DNA from 4 places in the Sediminitomix flava genome. Region 4 is predicted to be linked to each of the others. Evidence: riboswitches for the same ligand, from Rfam matches in the RefSeq annotation. Region 4 holds a riboswitch; each other region holds the start of a gene.
The links. A riboswitch is a leader RNA that binds a small molecule or an ion and turns the genes downstream of it on or off. The one in region 4 is predicted to bind S-adenosylmethionine.

Region 1 (5,453 bases), on a different contig from region 4:
CATATACAGGTTTACATACTTTAAAATATTTTGATTTTGTAAGAATTGTAGATTTAATACAATTTATTTCATTAATGAAAAATCATTCACTTAACATTAAATAATTGTATTATTTTATTATTTAAATACCAACATTGCTATATTCGGGCATCATTTACATATCACTATTCTAATTTTTTTATGAACATTGTATACGGGTGCTCACCATCTTATGTGGCGGTGTTAGCTTTGAACTTAATGTTGAGAAAATATAAATTGCCTATAAAAGCAGTTGTTTTTTCAAAAAAAGACATGAAAATTGATGGAGTTACTATCAACGATTTGAAGGGATTGAGATTCATGTTTAAACGATTTAATTCTTCCTTCATTTTTTATTATTTAGGTTTAGCGGCTTTTATTCCTTTGGCTGCATCAATCTTAAATATATTCAGAAAAGAAGAAGATAAACTATACTCCGTTCAAGAGCTTTCTAAAATGTATGGATTCAAAATCATTGAATCAGACAACTTTAATAAGAAAGAAACTATTGATGAGTTGAAAAATCTTGAAACAGATGTTTTCCTTTCTTGTGGCTTAGATCAAATCTTGAAAAAAGATTTTATCAATATGCCTAAAGTATCAATTGTCAATATTCATCCATCACTTCTTCCTGACTTTAGAGGAGTAGAACCATTTGTACACCTAATGGAATCTGATGAAGAAGTTTATGGATCAACACTACATGAGCTTACAGCTGACATTGATTGTGGTGACATTTTAATTCAGACTCCAATAAAAAGAGGAAAGAAAGATTCTCATTTAACTATCATGTATAACTTTATGCATGTTGCGATGAAACAGTTTAATGAGTATTTCCACAAGCTTGATAATAAAGAAGCAATTATTCCAATACCACAATTCAAAGAGCCTAAATATCCATATATGTCATGGCCATCTATTCAAACTCTTGATAGATTGAAAGAAAAAGGTTTAGAATACACAAATTGGACTGAAGTAAGACAATATACTAGATTCACACCCAATCAAAAGGTACATACAATAGAAGAGTCATACGCTTAGATTTTCTATTAAAGTATAAAAGGCTATAAGTTAAATCTTATGGCCTTTTTTTGTTTTTTTTATAGCTGTAAAAACAAAACCTTACTTGATTAGGTTATTCACTTATGTTTTAACCCATTAAGAGAATTTATGACTTTTAAAGTCAACAAACAGTAATACTGTTAAATTTATTCCGATAATGATATTTTACTAGCAAATTACTTCAATATAGAATCAGATTTTTATGAGAAGAAACATCAATTATATAACCTTAGTCATAGTAGGACTATTCTTTTATTTCCCATCTTTTGCTCAAGACCAAGCTAAGACTGATAAATTAACAGTAATTGTTTACGAAAAAGAAACAGGGCGTCCGTTGAACAGAGCGCATGTGTTGGCAGGAAGAACAGGAGCTATTACGAAAGGAGATGGTAGAGCAGAAATGCTGATCAAACCTGTAGATAGTATTCAAGTGAGTTTTCAAGGATATAAAACAGTAAAGGTGGCTTTACCTGAGTTTGAAGGTAAGGATCATTTATTCATTAAAGTACCTTTATCCGAAATGACAGTTTACTTGGATGAAGTTGATATTTTTCCATTTCCAGAAACCAAAGAAGAGTTTAAAGCAACTTTCTTAGCATTGAAAAATATGCAAACCGAAAATCAAAGATGGGCAATGGAATTAAAAAATAACTTTAAGCCATTTAGTAACCCACAAATTGTAATGTCATATCGTTCTAATTACCAAGATCCACAAGAACAATATCGAATTTGGATGAATATACAGAAAGAACCTGTGGGAGAAGGACAAAATTGGAGAAATTAATTAAGTGAAATTACATTTCTCAATAATAAAATTTTAATAATAAGATTGATTACATATCTTTGTACCACTTATCCTGAAAGGTGGAGAGACCGGGCTCAATGATGCCTTGGCAACCAAGAAGCTTTACATGCTTGGTGCCAATTCCCGGCTCAGAGGTGTCTGAGGAAGATAGGTGAAAGCAATCATAGATTTATTTTGATTAAATAGGGCTTTCTTGCCCTTTTTTTTATGACCAAAAACTACTTACAAAGTATATGTAAGTTGCTAGTAATCAATCAAGAATTTTCTATTGTTTGTTTTCACATGCGTCTGTATAATTAGTGTGTCAAAATATGAATTGACTGCAAGCATGGAGAAAAAAGACATCAAAGACTTAGCGAAAGAACGTATTCTAATTTTGGATGGTGCAATGGGTACTATGATCCAACGCCATAAATTAGAAGAAAAAGATTTTAGAGGAGATAGATTTACTGATCATCCATCTGACCTTAAAGGCAACAACGATTTATTGTCTATTACTCGTCCAGATATTATTAAGGATATCCATAGACAGTATTTCTTGGCAGGGGCAGATATTGTTGAAACCAATACCTTTAGTGGTACAACAATAGCCATGGAAGATTATAAGCTTGAACATATAGTTTATGAACTTAACTATGAATCTGCAAGAATAGCCAAAGAAGTAGCTGATGAATTAACAGCGGAAGATCCTTCTAAGCCTAAATATGTGGCAGGTTCTATGGGACCTACAAACAGAACAGCTTCCATTTCCCCAGATGTGAATGATCCGGGTTATCGTGCCGTTACTTTCGATCAACTTGTAGATGCATACTATTTACAGACCAAAGGATTAGTAGAAGGTGGTTGTGATCTACTTCTAGTCGAAACGGTTTTTGATACGCTAAACTGTAAGGCGGCTTTATTTGCGATCGAAAAGTATTTTGATGATCAAGAAAAAGGTAATGTTGAAATCACTGATGAATTTCCAAATCTAAGCTATGGTAAAAGACTTCCTGTAATGGTTTCTGGTACTATTACTGACGCGAGTGGTCGTACGCTTTCTGGACAGGTTGCAGAAGCATTTTGGCATTCCATTTCACACGCAAACTTGTTTAGTGTAGGTTTGAACTGTGCTTTAGGTGCAGATCTTCTCAGGCCTTATGTTCAAGAACTTTCAAGAGTCTCTAATTGTCTAATCTCAGCACACCCAAATGCAGGTCTTCCAAACGAATTTGGTCAATACGATCAAACAGGAGAGGAGATGGCAGAAATTATTGAAGGCTTTGCTAGTAATGGTCTAGTAAATATTATTGGTGGATGTTGTGGTACTACACCAGATCACATTCAGAAAATTGCTGAAGTAGTTAGTCCTCATGAAACAAGACAAATTCCTGAAGAAGATGCAGTACTTCACCTATCTGGACTAGAACCTATTTCTATCAAAGAAGATAGTATGTTTGCTAACATTGGTGAGCGTACAAATGTTACTGGTTCGTTGAAGTTTAAAAGACTTATCAAAGAAGATAAGTACGATGAAGCTTTGGAGGTTGCTCGTAGCCAAGTAGAAGGTGGTGCACAAATGATTGATGTAAATATGGATGAAGGGATGTTGGATTCTGAGGAAGCCATGACCCGATTCCTAAACCTCATTGCATCTGAACCAGATATTGCTCGTTTACCAATTATGATTGACTCTTCAAAATGGTCAGTAATTGAAGCTGGTCTGAAGTGTGTACAAGGTAAAGGGGTTGTAAACTCAATTTCTTTGAAAGAGGGAGAAGAAGAGTTTATTAAAAAGGCAGAACTGGTAAAGAAATATGGAGCAGCTGTAGTAGTCATGGCATTTGATGAAACAGGGCAAGCGGATAGTTATCAAAGAAGAATTGAAATCTGTAAGAGATCATATGATATATTAGTAGAGAAAGTTAATTTCCCTCCACAAGACATCATTTTTGACCCTAACGTACTTACTGTTGCTACAGGTATTGATGAGCACAATAATTACGGTGTTGATTTTATTGAGGCTACACGTTGGATCAAACAGAATCTTCCTCATGCGAAAGTGAGTGGAGGTATCAGTAATGTCTCTTTCTCTTTTAGAGGTAACAATGTAGTTCGTGAAGCAATGCACTCAGCATTCCTTTATCATGCAATTAAAGCAGGTTTGGATATGGGTATTGTAAACGCTGGTATGATTGAGGTCTATGAAGAGATTCCTAAAGAACTACTAGAACGCGTAGAGGACGTATTACTCAATAGAAGAGATGATGCGACAGAAAGACTTGTTGAACTTGCTGAAACTGTAAAAGGGGATGGTAAGAAAAAAGAAGTTGATCTTTCTTGGCGTGAAGCTCCTGTAGAAAAGCGTCTTTCTCATGCGCTAGTAAAAGGTATTGTAGACTTTATAGATGAGGATACTGAAGAAGCAAGGCAGAAGTTTGATCGCCCACTTCAAGTAATTGAAGGCCCTCTGATGGATGGAATGAATATCGTAGGTGATCTTTTCGGAGAAGGAAAGATGTTCTTGCCACAAGTTGTTAAATCGGCTCGTGTAATGAAGAAAGCTGTAGCCTACTTGATTCCATTTATTGAAGAGGAAAAGAGAAATAACCCTGGACTTTCAGGAAAAAGTAGCGCGGGAAAAATCTTGATGGCTACAGTAAAAGGAGACGTACACGATATCGGTAAAAATATTGTAGGAGTTGTACTAGCTTGTAACAACTTCGAAATAATTGATATGGGTGTGATGGTTCCTCTTGAGCAGATTATTGCTAAAGCTGTAGAGGAGAATGTAGATATGATCGGATTGAGTGGTCTAATTACTCCATCGCTTGATGAAATGGTTTATGTAGCTGAAGAATTGGAGCGTAAAGGACTTAAAATTCCTTTAATGATTGGTGGTGCTACTACGTCAAGAATTCACACAGCAGTTAAAATTGACCCTGTATATAGTGGTCCTGTGATTCATGTTTTGGACGCCTCTAAATCTGTTCCTGTAGCGAGTGCATTTACATCTGAAACTGAAGGTGTATATGAAGAAGCTTATGAGAATTTCAAAAATGAATATGCTCGATTGAGAGAAGATCATTCAAAGCGTAAATCAAATAAGAAATATATCTCTATTGAAGATGCTCGAAAGAACAAGGTGAAAATTGATTGGGAAAATACAAATATCAATAAGCCTTCATTCTTCGGATCTAAAACTTTCGATGATTATTCACTAGAGGAAATCCAACGTTATATCGATTGGACACCGTTCTTCCAATCTTGGGAATTAGCTGGTAAATTCCCTGCTATCCTTAAAGATGAAATTGTAGGAGAGGAGGCTAGCAGATTGTATAAAGATGCTCAAGAAATGGTTGAAAAGATTATTTCTGAGAAATTGTTAACGGCTAAGGCTGTCATTGGATTCTTCCCAGCCAATACAGTAAACCATGATGATATTGAGGTTTACGATTATAATATTGAGGAAATCCCGATGCCTGATAACCCTTCTCATACTGAGATTTTCTTTAAAGAAAACAGAGAAGCGACCATACAAACACTTTCTCATCTGAGACAGCAAAACAAAAAGGCTAAAACTTCACCT
Region 2 (5,453 bases), on a different contig from region 4:
TAATGAAGTTGTATCTGGCGCAAAAGGTTCTGGTGATCAGGCTTATATTTTTGGAAGCCCTCGAAGTAATCAAAGGTTTATAAGAGGGTCAATTCCTCCCCATCGAAATCGTTTTAAAATCAAGGGTGCATTACCTTTTCCAAGTCTTCAGACAACTCATTCTATGGTGGATTATATGAAAGGTTTAGGGGTTGAAATTCAAGGAGAAACATTAGTATCTAATCTTGAAGAGAAGAATCTTAATCTTATAAGTGTAATTCAATCAGAGACATTGTCAAATTTGATTACAGAGGTCAACCATAAGAGTAATAATTTGTATGCTGAATGTCTGGCTAAAGCAATTTCTCATCAAAAACTTGGAGTAAAGGGGAGTACTGAAAAAGGGATTGAAAGGATTCGTAATGAATGGGAGAATCGAGGTTTGCCAATGTCAGGATTTAATATGGAGGATGGTAGTGGTCTATCAAGATTTAACAGTGTTACTAGTCGTCAAATGACTTTGATGTTATCTAAAATGACCCGTACGAATGTCTTTAATTCATTCAAAAAATCAATCCCGATTGTAGGGAAGTCAGGGACGGTGAAATACATGTGTAGGTCTTCTATTGCAAATGGAAAAATCCATGCAAAGAGTGGAAGTATGAAGCGCGTTTTAGCTTATTCTGGTTATGCTGAAAATATGGATTCGGAAGAGTTTGCTTTTGCTATTATCATAAATAATTATGACGATTCTAAAACTATTCGTCCTCTCATCGAAAAATTCTTTGATCAATTAGTTCAAGTTTCTTTGGTTGACTAAAGTTGTTGATTTTCAGTTTGTTTGATTTTGCTTTTTAAATAGTTGATGGAATTGAAAATGTTTAAATGTTTTCAGTGATTTATTTAGATTATTTGAAAAAAATCGAATGATTATTTGGATACTAAAAAAAAGTGCCGTTGTTTTGAGGTATCAATTCTCGATCAACCGCACTTTTTTAGTGTCTGGGTTTATAGGGAAGAGGCGAGAGACAAGGCTCAATGACCCTCTAGCAACCTGTCCTTCCAAAGTGAAGAAACGATAAGGTGCTAAATCCTTGCCTAAATCAAGTTTTAGGATATATAAATCGAAACAATAATGAAAACAACTACAACAAAAACTTCCGTTCTTGCGGGATCACATCATCATCTGATAGGTACAATTTTTATTTCTACAAAGTACCGAATGCGCTTGCGAATGCGAATGTGCTAGTCACATACATACCCTTTCTAAAATTCCCTATTCTATTCGATTAATAGCTAGAATAATCATATACAATTTGCTGTATATCACATCGGCATATCTGTATCTGGGAATTCTCGACACATCTGTGTCAACCTATTTTCTTATTTAACACCTTCAAAATCATTACTACTATGTCAAATGCAAGTTTACATTTCGATACTTTACAAGTACACGCAGGTCAAGATATAGACCCTACTACAGGATCAAGAGCTGTGCCTATTTATCAGACGACTTCATACGGGTTTAAGGATGCCGACCATGGTGCTAACTTATTTGCACTGAAGGAATTCGGGAATATCTATACTCGTATCATGAACCCAACTACGGATGTTTTTGAAAAAAGAATTGCTGCCCTAGAAGGTGGCGTAGCTGCTGTAGCTGTCGCTTCAGGACAAGCTGCCCAGTTCATTGCATTAAATAACTTATGCCAAGCAGGTGATAATATCGTTAGCTCGACTTACCTCTATGGCGGAACTTACAATCAATTCAAAATTGCTTTTCAACGTTTAGGAATTGAAGTCAACTTTGTTGATGGTGATCAACCTCAAGCTTTTGATGAAGCAATTAATGAAAAGACAAAAGCAATTTACCTTGAAACCATCGGGAACCCAGGTTTCAATATTCCAGATTTTGAAAAAATAGCAGCGATAGCCAAAAAGCATGATATTCCATTAGTTGTGGATAATACTTTTGGTGCAGGAGGTTATTTATTCAAGCCGCTACAACACGGCGCTAATATCGTAACTGCTTCTGCTACCAAGTGGATTGGTGGCCATGGAACCTCGATTGGCGGTGTAATCGTAGATGGGGGAAATTATAATTGGGGAAATGGAAAATTCCCTCAATTCTCGGAACCTTCAGAGGGCTATCATGGATTGAATTTTTGGGAGACTTTCGGTTCTGAAAGTCCTTTTGGAAACATTGCGTTTGCAATCCGTGCAAGAGTAGAGGGCTTAAGAGATTTTGGACCATCACTTAGTCCTTTCAACTCATTCCAACTATTACAAGGTTTAGAGACTCTTTCTTTGAGAGTGGACAGACATGTGAGCAATGCGCTAAAGTTAGCGGAGTGGTTGGATGAAAAAGGAATTGTTGCTAAAGTAAATTACCCTGGATTGAAAGATAATCCTCACCATGAGTTGGCTAAGAAATACTTAACCAATGGATTTGGTGCAGTACTTTCTTTTGAATTGAAAGGCGGGTTAGAAGAAGCTAAGACATTTGTAAACTCTTTGGAATTAGTGAGTCATTTGGCAAATGTAGGGGATGCTAAAACATTAATTATTCATCCGGCTTCAACGACTCACCAACAATTGAGTGAAGAAGAACAAGCTGCCGCAGGTGTAACTCCAGCATTGTTGAGAGTATCTGTAGGTATTGAACATATTGAAGATATCAAATCTGATTTTGAAAAAGCATTTGCAGCCGCATTTGCTAATGAAGAACTAGCAGTCTAAACAAAACCAAGGCAGTCCTTCGGGACTGCTTTTCAACATTTACACAGAATTATGCACACACAAGTCTTTACATATCAGCAGGAATTTGAACTGGAGTCGGGAGAAATACTTCCTGAATTTCAATTGGAATACCAAACCGCAGGTAAAATCAATGAAGATGGCTCAAATATTATTTGGGCTTGTCATGCTTTAACTGGAAATGCCGATGTCATGGACTGGTGGAGTGGTTTGTTTGGGGATAATAAAATCTTTAATCCAGACGAACATTTCATTATTTGTGCAAATGTGTTGGGTTCTTGTTACGGTTCTACAGGACCACTTTCAGTAAATCCTAGAACTAATAAACCTTATTATCATTCTTTTCCAAGTATCACAATTCGTGATATGGTCAATGCGCTAGATCTCCTGAGAGTAGATTTGGGGATTTCAAAGATTCATACTTTAATAGGTGGTTCTTTAGGAGGACAACAAGCTTTAGAGTGGGCAGTAAAACACCCTACTTTAGCTGAGAATCTGATCATCGTAGCTTCAAATGCAAAACATTCTCCTTGGGGAATTGCATTTAATGAAACACAAAGAATAGCCATTAATGCAGACCCAACTTGGAAAGAAGAAAGAGATGATGCAGGGATTAATGGCTTGATAGCCGCACGTTCAATTGCGATGCTTTCATATAGAAATTATGAGACTTATGAAACTACACAAATGGATGATGATGAAGATAAGGTTAATAACTTTAGAGCTTCTAGCTATCAGCAATATCAAGGAGAAAAATTGACAAAACGTTTTAATGCCTATTCTTACTGGACTCTCTCTAAGGCAATGGATAGTCATAACTTAGGAAGAAACAGAGGAGGATTGAAAGAAGCATTGAAACTTATCAAATCATATACGCAAGTAATAGGGGTAAATACAGATGTATTATTCCCAGTTTCCGAGCAACGATTTATCGCAAGATATGTCGAAAATGTAACCTATGAAGAAATCAATTCCACTTATGGGCACGATGGCTTCTTGGTCGAATTTAATAAACTAGCAAAGGCGATCGATGCCTTCTTTAAACAAAAGAATAGAAAGAAATTGATTTATGACACGGGATGTTAAAATAGGACTTTTTGGTTTTGGATGCGTAGGGCAAGGACTTTATGATGTATTAAATAACAGTAAGAACTTCCGTGCCGACATCAGTAAAATTGTGGTAAAGAATAAAGACAAAGAACGTCCTTTACCTTCAAAATATTTCTCATTTGATAAAGATGAGGTACTCAAAAACCCTGAAATCAACCTTATTACAGAGTTGATTGATGATGTTGATCAAGCTTACGACATTGTAACGAATGCCCTTAAGAATGGGAAAAATGTAGTAAGTGCGAATAAAAAGATGATCGCAGAAAACTTGGAAGAGTTAGTCAGCCTTCAAAAAGAATATGATACTTCTCTTCTATATGAAGCTTCAGCTTGTGCAAGTATTCCAATCATCCGTACACTGGAGGAGTATTATGATAATGAGCTTCTTTATAGTGTAAGAGGTATTTTTAATGGTTCCTCTAATTTCATCTTATCAAAGATGTTTAATGAAGGATTGGAGTACCAAGATGTGTTGAAAGAAGCGCAAGATTTAGGTTTTGCTGAAACTGATCCAACATTAGATGTAGGAGGTTTTGATGCAAAATACAAACTAGTAATCATCATCTGTCACTCATACGGTTTGTTTGTTGATCCTAAGGAGATTTTCAATTATGGTATTCAAAATCTGACTGCTTTTGATATGCAATATGCAAAAGAGAAAGGTTTGAAAATCAAGCAAATTGCGAGAGTATATAAAACACCAGAAGACGAAGTTGTTGGATACGTAATGCCTCAATTTGTGAAACCAACAGATGACCTCTATAAAGTAGATAACGAATACAATGGTGTAGTAGTTGAAGCGGCTTTCTCTGATAAGCAATTTTTCAAAGGAAAAGGAGCAGGAGGACACCCAACAGGTTCAGCGGTACTTTCAGATATTTCTGCAAATCGTTATGATTACAAATACGAATACCGAAAACGTAAAACGGATGCATTTATGCGTTTTACAAATGATGCTACTTTGGATGTGTATTTTAGATATGATAAAGGAGTTGCTTTAGATGAAAGTAAGTTCATAGAAATAAATGAGCGATACCAAGGAGCTGAGAATGCTTTTGTTATTGGTAAAGTAAACTTAGCTGATTTTAAAGAAGACGAATACTTCCATCAGAAAGGAACATTTGCAATAGAGCTACCAGTTGAATAGTAGCTTTTAATCGAAAAAAGGGACAAAGATTTTAGTGATCTTTGTCCCTTTTTTATTAGACTTTTTCTAATTGAGAAGGATAGAAGTCTGCATTTGTAGCATCATCGTCAAATGTAACATTGATGCGACCAAACTTACTTACTTTGATATACTTGTTGAATTGGTGAGAGAAAATGTCAACAAGCTCTTTTCCGTAAACGACTTTTACTTGTCCAAGACGATCGTCTTGTGAATGTACTTTGATTTTATCTCCTACTTTGAACATATCTATAGTTATTTATTGGTAATAGTTTACTAGTTTAAACGAGTACTGTTGATATTTGTTTTAAAACAAGATGATTTTTGTCATAAAAATATTTCAAACCTTCATTTCGGAGGAGAAACCTTAAATGATTGACTCTCAAAGTAACATTTAAGTTTATGCTTCAAATAGTTCATTCCTTTTGAACACAATTAGCTC
Region 3 (5,453 bases), on a different contig from region 4:
GCTAAAGATGCAACAAGCTTTGCAAAAGAAAAAACAGAGGAAGCTTTTTCAAAAAAGGTAGAATCTGATGTTGAACAAGAGGAAGAGGAGGCGACTGAAGCAAGAAGCTCAGTAAAAGCTGAAGATATCTATGATTTTGTAGATGAAAAAGCGCAAGGGTTTAAAGACCTTGTCGATGATTTTCTGAGTAAGAAATAAAGAACATAAACAATAAAGCCCTCCAGTTCATAGAGGGCTTTATTATTTAATAAGATGTTCAGATTTATTCTTTTTTCAACTCGATTCCCATTTCTTTGGCTTTTTCGAGAAGCTCATCTTCAGCACCGTCATCTTTATACTTTTTATACATTAGTAAAAGTAGCTTTTTACTTTGTTTACTGTTTGCTCCAGTTAAGATGTTGATTTTATGTGCCATTAGGATATCTTCAGTGGCAGCTCTGTAATTTCCTTCTCCCAATCGGATATTTCCAGCAGATAAGTAGCCAAAAGCTTCATCTGGAAATAGCTCCTTATAACCATTGTAAATTTCTACGGCTTTATCACTTTCTTTGGTTAAAAGATAGGCTTCTGCAAGCTCAATTTGGGCAAACTTACCTTCAGGATAGAGAATTAATGATTTTTTGAAAGCTCTAATTGCTTCAGGGTAATTCTTCAGTTGCTTATAGCAAAAACCCATATTATCCCAAGCCAATACAAATTCAGGGTCAATGATTAATGCTTTATCATAAGCTTTTATCGCATTGGTATAGTCTTGTATTTCTTCGAACGTTTTTCCGTTTTCATACCATTTATTGGCCTTTTTCCATACCGAATAATAATAGGTATTTCCTTTATCTTTTGAAGAAGATTGTTGCAAGCAATTTTCAGAAACTTGTTTGGTTACATTTTCAATAAGTGCCCACATATTATCGACTTGTTCAAGGGCTTTGATTTGCACTTGTGTCATTTCTGGAGCTACTGCTTTCATTGCTTCTGAAATACAATTTTCCATTATCTCATCGTCAATTTCTTCAGGAGCATAATTTCGTAAGCAATCACATGTGTACGAACTTACTTTTTGATCTAAAGCAACTTGAGCATTTGCTTGAAAGGTGAAGTATAAAAGGCTGGTAACAAAAAAGATAATCTTCTTCATAAATATCAATCTCTACATTTACCCAAAGGGTGAAAAAGTGAAAAACCCCAACCTAACAAGTAGATTGGGGTTCAAATGTATATGATTTGGAAGATTAAAGGCTAAAATCGTCTTTAATTTTTCCTACATAATCTGTCTTTTCCCAAGTGAAGAACTCAACTTCTTTAAGTTCTTTCTTACGGATTTCTGTCTTAACACCATCAACTTCAGTGATATCAACTGTGTTGAATTCTACTTCAGCAGTGTAAGGAGAACGACCTACGTGCCCGTAAGCTGCCGTTGGAGTATAGATAGGGTTTTTCAATCCCAGACGATCGATAATTGCTTTAGGACGCATATCGAAAATTTGAGAAAGTTTAGCCGCAATTTCTACATCAGAAAGACCTACTTTAGCTGTACCATAAGTATTGATATTCAAAGATACTGGATTTGAGATACCAATTGCATAAGCAACTTGTACCAACGCTTCGTCTGCCAATCCTGCTGCAACTACGTTTTTCGCGATGTGACGAGCAGCATAAGCAGCCGAACGGTCTACTTTAGAAGGATCTTTTCCTGAAAATGCACCGCCACCGTGAGCACCTTTACCACCGTAAGTATCTACAATAATTTTACGACCAGTCAAACCTGCATCACCGTGAGGTCCACCAATCACAAATTTACCTGTAGGGTTGATGTGATAGATTGTATCTCCGTCTAATAATTCAGCAGGAATTACTCTAGCAATAACATGCTCTTTTACATCCTCAGCAATTTTTGCTAACATTTCTTCTTCTGCTGCAAAATCATCGTGTTGAGTAGAAACAACAATTGTATGAACACGCTTTGGTTTACCGTCTTCATTATACTCAATCGTTACTTGAGCTTTTGCATCAGGGCGAAGATATGGCATTACATCAGATTCATTTTTACGGATGTTAGCCAATTCCTTTACCAAACGGTGAGAGAATGCCAAAGCTGTAGGCAAATATTCTGGAGTCTCATTTGTGGCATAACCAAACATCATCCCTTGATCTCCTGCTCCTTGCTCTTTATCAACTCCTTCTCCTTCATTTACACCTTGTGCAATATCAGGTGATTGACTGTGCAGTGCCACTTGAACACCACAAGAGTCTCCAGAGAATTGATAATTATCTTTGTTATAACCTATATTATTAATTGTCTCGCGTACAATATCAGGGATTTCTACGTATGCTTTTGTTGTGATTTCTCCAGCTAATACTGCAAGCCCTGTAGTTACGAGCGTCTCACAAGCAACACGAGAGTCTGGGTCTTGAGACAACATTGCGTCTAAGACTGAGTCTGAGATTTGGTCAGCAACTTTATCAGGGTGCCCTTCAGACACCGATTCAGATGTGAATAGGTATGCCATTCTTGAGTTATTAAATTTAAATCAACTTTTATTTAGATTCTGGATATCTCGTGAACTATTGTTCCGATGCTAAACAGCTTACAATGTAGATTTGTTTGGTCAAGAACCTATATTTTTCTTAGATCAAAAATCACATTCCAATGAAAAGCACTAAATTTTATACAGAAAATGATAGTGCACGGTGCAATCCAAAACGCTATCAAAAAAGAAGAGTCCATATCGGTAGGATGAAACTTATCTTCTCCTGACTCTTGTCAGAAATGGGAATTAGCACCTGCCTATTTGGAAGGGGGTTGCTAAGACTTCATCGGGCCCAGTCCCTCGGTCTTTCTTGATAAGCTATACAAAGGTATATAAATTCTATTGTGTCACCAATTTTATTTAGAAAGATTCAATAAAAGGATTTTCACGAAGAGTTTCAGAATTGGATAAACTATTGTGATTTAGATGAATGTAGGTCTGAATTATTCAAGAAGAAAATGATGTTTATGTATTAAAAATCATATGAAAAGTATCATTCTCTTTTTGCTATGTAGCTTTTTTATAGCTTGTAAACATTCTCCCAAAGACGAAACTGTTGCCGATAATCATCTCAAACAAACACATTACCTTTCTGTAGAGAAAGGGCATGGGAAGTTACAATCACCTATAAATATAGTAACCTCCGAAGAAGACGATTCAACACATACGATTTATTATAATTATACACATATCACAGATAAACCTCACCAACTTATCAATGAAGGCAAAACGGTAAAAGTAGAATATGAACCTGGAAGTACGTTTAGTTTTGATGGAATAGAGTACAATTTTGACCAACTTCACTTTCATACTCCGTCAGAACATTTGATAGATGGTGTGACATATCCAATGGAAATGCATTTGGTACATTCAAATACTAATAAGGATGGTTCTAAAAATTACTTAGTTTTAGCTGTGCTTTTTAAAGAAGGAACAGATCCTAATTTCTTTAAAGAATTGATCGAACGAATTCCAGACAAAGTAGGGGATAGAGTTGTATTGCCTGCTAAATCTCTAGATGTTCGTTCTCTTGCCAAAGGGCTTGACAAAAGTAAGGATTTTGCATTTTTTCATTATAGAGGTTCACTTACCACACCGCCCCATACCGAACGAGTTGAGTGGATTATTTTTAAGCATATTTTTGAAGCCTCACCTCACACGATACAGCGAATTAATAAAATTGAAGGAGATAATGCGAGGCATATTCAAGAGGTTTTCAATCGAGAAATTGATTGATTCTTGTATTCAAACTGAAATCATTCTTATGTAAAAAAGTGCTCGAAATTGACTGAAAATAAAAAAGCAGATCATAGATATTGGAGTATCATTCACTTAAACAGTTTTAAAAATGATCTACTATCTATGTTATTCGAGTACTCGTTCAGAAGAACTATCAGATGATGAATTGTTTGAAATCTTGAAAAAAAGTCAAACCAACAATGCTGACAAGAAAATCTCAGGAATGCTGTTGTGTTCAGATGAGTATTTTCTTCAGGTACTTGAAGGCGATGAAGAGCAAGTGAAAGCGCTGTACAACAAGATTTCTTCAGATGAAAGACACAGGCATGTAAAAATGGTAATGGAAGGGCATGTAGAAGATCGTAACTTTTCTGCTTGGTCAATGACAGGGACAAACATTACCGAAGAAGAGTTTGAAATGTTGAAAGAAGAGCATGGAATTGAAGATATGCCTTCCAAAGATGTCTTCTACCAAAACTCCCATATTGTCTTTGAGTACATGAAAAACTTCTATTTGAATGAATCATTGGATATGAATAGTTTTTGGTAAGAAAATTGACGACATTTTGTCCTTGAGAAAATACATCTATTACGCATAGATGATATGTTCTTAATTGGAAAGTGGACAAACCTTAATTTTAAGCAATAGATTTTTTTATGGGAGATTTTCAACTTGAAGGGCTATGTAAAAAAGTAGTCGAACTTAGTGAAGAGGTAGGACAGTTTATCATGGTTGAACGCTCTCGTTTTGAGCGCGAGGATATTGAATATAAAGGGACAAATGATATGGTTTCTTATGTCGATAAAACCTCTGAAAAAATGATTGTTGAAAAATTATCTGATTTTTTACCTGAAGCAGGTTTTATAGCAGAAGAAGGAACTGGTACTAGAAATGAAGGTGGGTATAATTGGATTATAGACCCACTGGATGGTACAACCAATTTCATTCATGGTATTCCAACTTTTGCCATTAGTATTGCACTTGCGAAAGGTGAAGAATTATTGTTAGGCGTTGTTCATGAACCTAACCGAAAAGAATCATTCTATGCATGGAAAGGTGGAGGTGCTTATTTAAATGGAAATAAGATTAAAACTTCTCCAGAACCAGAATTGAGTAGAGGATTAATTGCAACTGGCTTTCCTTACCAAAACTTTCAGCTGATGGAAGGTTACATGAATGCACTTCAGCATTTGATGCAAGCTTGTCATGGTTTACGTCGAATTGGTGCTGCGGCTATTGACCTTGCCTATGTCGCCGCAGGTCGTTTTGAAGGTTTCTTTGAGTATGACCTAAAACCTTGGGATGTTGCTGCAGGAGGATTAATTGTGAAAGAGGCTGGAGGTGTAGTCACTAATTTCTATGGCGGAGATGAGTTTATTTTCAAAGGACAAATAATTGCTAGTTGCCAAGGTGTAACCGAAGAATTGACTGACTTAATCAAAAATAACTTTAAAGGAATCTAAATTTTAGAAACCAAAAATCTCATTTGCCGTATATTTTTTGGAAAATTAGCGCTATGAAAAACATTTTTTTGTTTTTCATAGGATTAAATTAGAACTTTCCATTAAATATTGGAGAAGAGTTTCCAACGAAATATAAGATAGGCCTCCATTATTGGAGAAAAGAATTTAAAGGTATCTTTGCAGAAAGATGCCTTTCTTTTGTTTCGATTAAGAAGAGGCTTG
Region 4 (5,453 bases):
TCTGACGACCATGTCCAATACCTTTCCCTTTAAACTCTTTTAATATAACTCTCCCATTTGCTGTAGCTACAACTGGAGTTCCAATTTTCGCCCTAAAATCAATACCCTTGTGCATTAGTTTTTTCTTTGAAATAGGATGAAAACGCATACCAAAATGAGAAGATACTTCTACCTTTTCCATTTTTAATGGGACGATACTTGGTTCATTATCAAAGCTTGAATTCTCTATAGAAATAGCTTGAATAAGTATACCTAGTAAAGGAATAAAAAGTAGATAGCTAAATTGTTTTAGTCTTGAGCTTTTATTATTCTGAATCATTTGTACTCGCTTTTTAAGTTTGCTTCCAAAGTTTTTACTGAGTAATAAATGTTTATTCTCTACCTGTGAAAGCATTAATTTTAAATAATTAACCTCCGACTCATTTCTTGAAAGCACCTTTTGATCTGCTAAATATTCATGAAGAATGTTGAAAGAATTTTTAAGGACAAAAGCAAAAGGGTTACACCAAAACAAAATGGTATAACATTCTAGTAAGATGCTATCAAAAGAGTGGAGCTGTCGGACATGAGCTTGTTCATGTGTAATAATAGACTTAATACCATCTATTGACTTATAATTGGACGGTAAAAAAATCCAATGAAAGAAAGAGAAAGGGGCAGAAGGGTGATTTGTTAAATAAAAGGTATTTCCTTTAATTTCTGTCTTTAAAGCTGAACTTCTGATCGAAATCAACTGTCTAAATTGAATTATAAACCTTATTAAAAACAATATCACACCAAATATATAGATGACAAATAGCAGTGTACTCCATTCAAACGACATTGCTTGTGACACTTCTAATACATCTATATTTTGAGAATTTTCGATTTTCTCAAAATCTTCTATCCATAATGTATATTTCTTTAAATTATCTTCAATAGGAATATCAAAAGATACTAGTGGTCCAAGAATTGAACTTATCAGAATCAAATAAAGAATCCCTCTATTTAACTGATGGAAAGTAGCCTTCTGGAAGAGTACACGAAAAAATAGATATGGTATGGTCATCAATACACTCGACTTCCATAGAAAGTGTAAAAACTCGATCATTTTGTTTTTTTCTTTTGATCTATTTTATCTTCAACCATTCTTTTAATTTCCTCAAGTTCAGAAATACTTAAATCTTCACTCTCTGTAAAAAAAGAAGCAAAACCCGATAAAGAACCATTAAAAAATGACTTGACTATTCCTTTGAAATGTGATCCAAAATATTCCTTTTTCGACACCAAAGGATAATATTCATTTACCTTACCGTAAGTATTAAATCCCAAGAAACCTTTTTTAGTCAACACACGAATCACAGTTGAGATAGTCGTATATGCTGGTTTAGGCTCTGGAAATTGGGCTACAATATCTTTTAGATATGCTTTTTCAAGCTTCCATACATATTGCATAATTTGTTCTTCTGCCTTTGTCAATTCTTTCATGACTGCAATATAATTACTTTTGTAGTTATAAAACTATTTTTATAGTCATAAAAGATTAAAAAAATATTTGTTATTGTTTTTCAGATTCTAAAACAAAAGATTCTATTCTCCGTTTTAAAAGGATATCTCAATAAATTTCAGTCTAACAATTAAACTTTATTAACTTTTATTTGATAAAGAAGATCTAAAGCTTCAAATTTGCAATAGCATCAAGAATCTTTAAAGATACCAACCGAGCAAAAGAGCCACGGTGGTTGAAGGATGTGGTCAGTATAGACAAAAAAATGTACTCCCTTCACTTGAGGCCATTTCATTGTTTCACTTTTTAAATCAAAACAACATGGCACTTGATATAATCGAAAGAAAAACCGTAGAATTTAAAGAGAAGTTTTCCACAGAAAGCGCTCAAAAATTAGTTGATCGATTCAATTACTTAGTAGCAGATAAAGGATGGAATATAATAAAACAAGCATATATCCATACACTACAAAGTGAAATTATAAGTCGTGATCTAATTAAAGATCCAGAAGAAAAACAAATTATTGCCCACTCTATATATCATCCAATTGAATTGAGTGATGGGCATATTCAACTTGTTAGATAATAAAAAAGAGTCCTTTTAATGAATAATTTAAAGGACTCTGTTATTTAATTCCTAGATCATCATTTATTCAGACGCCCACTTAGGGTTTAATTTCAATATTTCATGATATACAGGACAATCTTTATCGTGAGCTCCTTTTAAATATCCTGTACTCATCAGAAATTCATTAGTAATCTCACCTCCTGTAAACTTGAATGTCTTTTTAAATAATTTCACCCACTCTTCTTTTGTCTTTGGGTGATTCAAGTCTAGCCAATTTTTAAATGAACCATGTTCTTTTTGTAATCCCAAAATCACATTTGCATTATGAATAGCTGCATTGACTTTTAGTTTATTCCTAATTATTCCCTTATCAGATAGAAGCCTTTCTCTATCTCCTTCTGAGTAATTTGCTACAACTTCAATCTCATATTGATCATAAGCCTCATAGAAATTCTCTTTTTTATTCAAAATTGTTGTCCAAGAGAGTCCTGCTTGATTTATCTCTAAAATCAATCTACCAAACAACTCATTATCCGATTCTAAAGGAAATCCATACTCATGATCATGGTAAAATCTATTTACATCATCTTCTTTCATCAAAGCTACAGCTTGACAATATGATTTTGGCTTTGGCTCCATCTTCTAGTATTATTATATTTTATTCTAATAAAATTATAAAATAAATAGACAATTACTAGAATTATGCAAAGGATTTAATGTAGATGATCTGAAGTGTTTTCAAAGATGTTCTGATGTTCCGTCATTTTACCCATTATAGACTTCATCACTCGAACTCTCGCCCAACGCGGTAAAAAATCAAGAGAGTAAATGAGCAGTTTTGTGAGTAAACCAGGAAGTACAGTACTTTTTCTACCTAAAGCTTTGAGTATAGGAACTCCAATCATACTCGTGGAAAGTGCCATATTCATTTTCATATCTGCTCGTTCTGAGAATGGTGTTTTAACGGGCCCAGGTGCAGCTGCTAAAACGTCCACATTATGGTCTTTCATTTCATAAGATAATCCTTCAGCTAATGATTGAACATATGCTTTACTTGCAGCATAATTTGAAGCTAAAGGAACTCCTTGAAAGCTTACCAAAGAACTTAATAATATAATTCCCCCTCTCCTTTCTTCAGCAAATCTTTTGGCGAAGTGATAATTAAGCTTTAAGACTGCAGCACAGTTTACTTGAAGCATATTTAATTCCTTTTTAAGGTCTGAGTGAATCAACTTCCCAGAAGTACCAAAACCAGCAGATTGAATAAGTAAACCAACCTCAAGCCCTTCACAAGCTGCTAAAATAGCATCTATACTAAACTCCTCTGACACATCTTTAGCCACAATCTTGACTTCTGTATTATATTTTTTCATTAGGCCATTAGCCAATATTTCAAGTTTATCGAAATACCTAGAATTCAAGACTAAATTGAAACCTGCACTGGCTAAAAGATTACTTAGTTCAAGACCAATTCCAGATGATGCGCCAGTAACTACGGCCCATTTTCCATATTTATTTAATAATCTATTTTTTTCTTTAGTAGAAAGTTTCATGGTTAGAATGAGTTGATAATTGGGGTTAAGAAAAAATAGACATAAAAAATAGCCTTTCCTCATAATTTGAAGAAAGGCTATAAAATTTTAAATGGTAATCGTAAAAGAAATTCGATTTCCCATATCGTAGGATGAAACTATCTTAAAATCCTTCTTTTGGTACTTATCTAAAATATCTTCTGCCAAATTCGGGTATTCTACTTTGGTCAAAAGTTCTTTCATTAGTCGATACTCAAAACTAAAGTCTCTCAATAAGAGCCCGAACTCTTTTTTATCTTCAAGACCTTCTTCAATATCATCTTCCCAAAACTCTAATACATAGCAGTTTTCCTGATCTTTGCTTACCATCTTATCATTATACAGTTTAGTATCGCCGCAAGATTAAGAAATATCAACGAGTTTTTCGTCCTCTTTCTCATATTTCTTGAAATAGGCTTTCGCTGCTTCAATAACAGTTTTAGAGAGTAGAATAGTTGAAATCATGGTTGGCCAAGCCATCACAGCATACATTCCATCAATCAAGTTGATCAAGACATCCAATGGGATCAATGCTGCAATAATTATAATCGCACAATAAAACCAATTGTAGTACTTCTGATATTTTGCTCCAAAAACAAAACCTGTACATTTTGTTCCGTAGTATGACATCGTAAATAATGTAGTCATAGAGAAAGTCACAACAGCAAATAAAAGAATATACTTTCCTACGTAAGGAATACCTGATTCAAATGCGAGAGCTGTAACTTCAATACCGTTTCCGCTTCCATCTTTCCAAACTCCCGTTATTAGAATCGCAAGAGCTGTCATTGTACAAACAATTACTGTGTCAATGATAGGTCCCAGCATTGCTATCAAGCCCTCACGAACAGGTTCACTTGTTTTGGCTGCACCATGCATCATTGGAGCCGTACCTAGTCCTGCTTCATTTGAAAATGCTGCTCGTCTTGCTCCAATAATTATAACTTGACCGATAGCTCCTCCAAGAACTGCTTCACCAGAAAAGGCATCAGAAAAAATCAATTCAAAACAAGGAATGATTTGCTCATAATTACTTAAGATGATATAAATAACACTAATTGAATAAACTAAAACCATTACAGGTACAAGCTTACCCGCTATATTTCCAATTCTTTGAATACCTCCTAAGATAACAAGGGCTACTATAGATAAGATAACTAAAGAAATAATTAGTTTAGGTACCCACACTTCACCTGTATAAGTCTGAGGAACAACTACCTCATACACAATTTGAGTCAACTGATTAGATTGGAATGCTGGAGTTGTACCGATCATCCCTGCCAACGAAAAAATAACAGCTAGAGGCTTCCACTTCTTACCAAGTCCTTCCATTATCACATACATAGGTCCTCCCTGTACATTTCCTTCGTCATCCTTTCCCCTGTACATAATGGAAAGCGTACAAGTAAAGAACTTGGTCGCACTACCTACAATTGCTGAAATCCACATCCAAAACAACGCACCTGGACCACCCATAATAATTGCGATGGCTACGCCACTAATGTTTCCTAAGCCAACTGTTGCTGCAATAGCTCCAGAAAGTGTTTCATAATGGTTTAACTCACCCTCTTCATTCGGGTCATCATATTTCCCTCTTAATACATCAATAGCATGTTTTAAGTATCTGAAAGGTAGAAATTTTGAAATCATCAAAAAATAAAAACCTCCACCCAGTAATAGTACCAGAAGTGCAGGTCCCCACATGGCATTACTAAAACTAGAAAGAGCTTTTTCTATGAATGTTGATTGTGTAGTAGCTAATAGTATCATTCCCTTTAAATCCATATTATATTATTCCATCGCGAATTCTCAAAAGATTTAAAATTACA

Region 1: linked by a shared signal. The riboswitch ahead of metH (methionine synthase) and the one ahead of BC781_RS18365 (hypothetical protein) in region 4 are both predicted to bind S-adenosylmethionine.
Region 2: linked by a shared signal. The riboswitch ahead of BC781_RS07650 (O-acetylhomoserine aminocarboxypropyltransferase/cysteine synthase family protein) and the one ahead of BC781_RS18365 (hypothetical protein) in region 4 are both predicted to bind S-adenosylmethionine.
Region 3: linked by a shared signal. The riboswitch ahead of metK (methionine adenosyltransferase) and the one ahead of BC781_RS18365 (hypothetical protein) in region 4 are both predicted to bind S-adenosylmethionine.

Annotation. Positions count from the first base shown of each region.
Region 1 covers NZ_QGDO01000007.1:269,346-274,798, reverse strand. Annotated here, with positions in the region: gene BC781_RS21645 (formyltransferase family protein) at 181-1,059, shown strand; gene BC781_RS21640 (peptidase associated/transthyretin-like domain-containing protein) at 1,283-1,864, shown strand; SAM riboswitch class I at 1,930-2,039, shown strand; gene metH (methionine synthase) at 2,214-5,453, shown strand, end outside.
Region 2 covers NZ_QGDO01000002.1:75,502-80,954, reverse strand. Annotated here, with positions in the region: gene dacB (D-alanyl-D-alanine carboxypeptidase/D-alanyl-D-alanine endopeptidase) at 1-799, shown strand, start outside; SAM riboswitch class I at 985-1,105, shown strand; gene BC781_RS07650 (O-acetylhomoserine aminocarboxypropyltransferase/cysteine synthase family protein) at 1,393-2,718, shown strand; gene metX (homoserine O-acetyltransferase MetX) at 2,770-3,822, shown strand; gene BC781_RS07640 (homoserine dehydrogenase) at 3,806-4,993, shown strand; gene BC781_RS07635 (hypothetical protein) at 5,049-5,258, opposite strand.
Region 3 covers NZ_QGDO01000002.1:1,219,135-1,224,587, reverse strand. Annotated here, with positions in the region: gene BC781_RS12045 (M48 family metallopeptidase) at 1-198, shown strand, start outside; gene BC781_RS12040 (tetratricopeptide repeat protein) at 263-1,135, opposite strand; gene metK (methionine adenosyltransferase) at 1,230-2,507, opposite strand; SAM riboswitch class I at 2,739-2,848, opposite strand; gene BC781_RS12030 (carbonic anhydrase family protein) at 3,012-3,764, shown strand; gene BC781_RS12025 (BLUF domain-containing protein) at 3,877-4,317, shown strand; gene BC781_RS12020 (inositol monophosphatase family protein) at 4,425-5,231, shown strand.
Region 4 covers NZ_QGDO01000005.1:221,509-226,961, reverse strand. Annotated here, with positions in the region: gene BC781_RS18375 (M23/M56 family metallopeptidase) at 1-1,090, opposite strand, end outside; gene BC781_RS18370 (BlaI/MecI/CopY family transcriptional regulator) at 1,087-1,467, opposite strand; SAM-I-IV-variant riboswitch at 1,669-1,761, shown strand; gene BC781_RS18365 (hypothetical protein) at 1,808-2,071, shown strand; gene BC781_RS18360 (DNA-3-methyladenine glycosylase I) at 2,135-2,692, opposite strand; gene BC781_RS18355 (SDR family NAD(P)-dependent oxidoreductase) at 2,767-3,606, opposite strand; gene BC781_RS18350 (hypothetical protein) at 3,694-3,954, opposite strand; gene BC781_RS18345 (alanine/glycine:cation symporter family protein) at 3,988-5,394, opposite strand.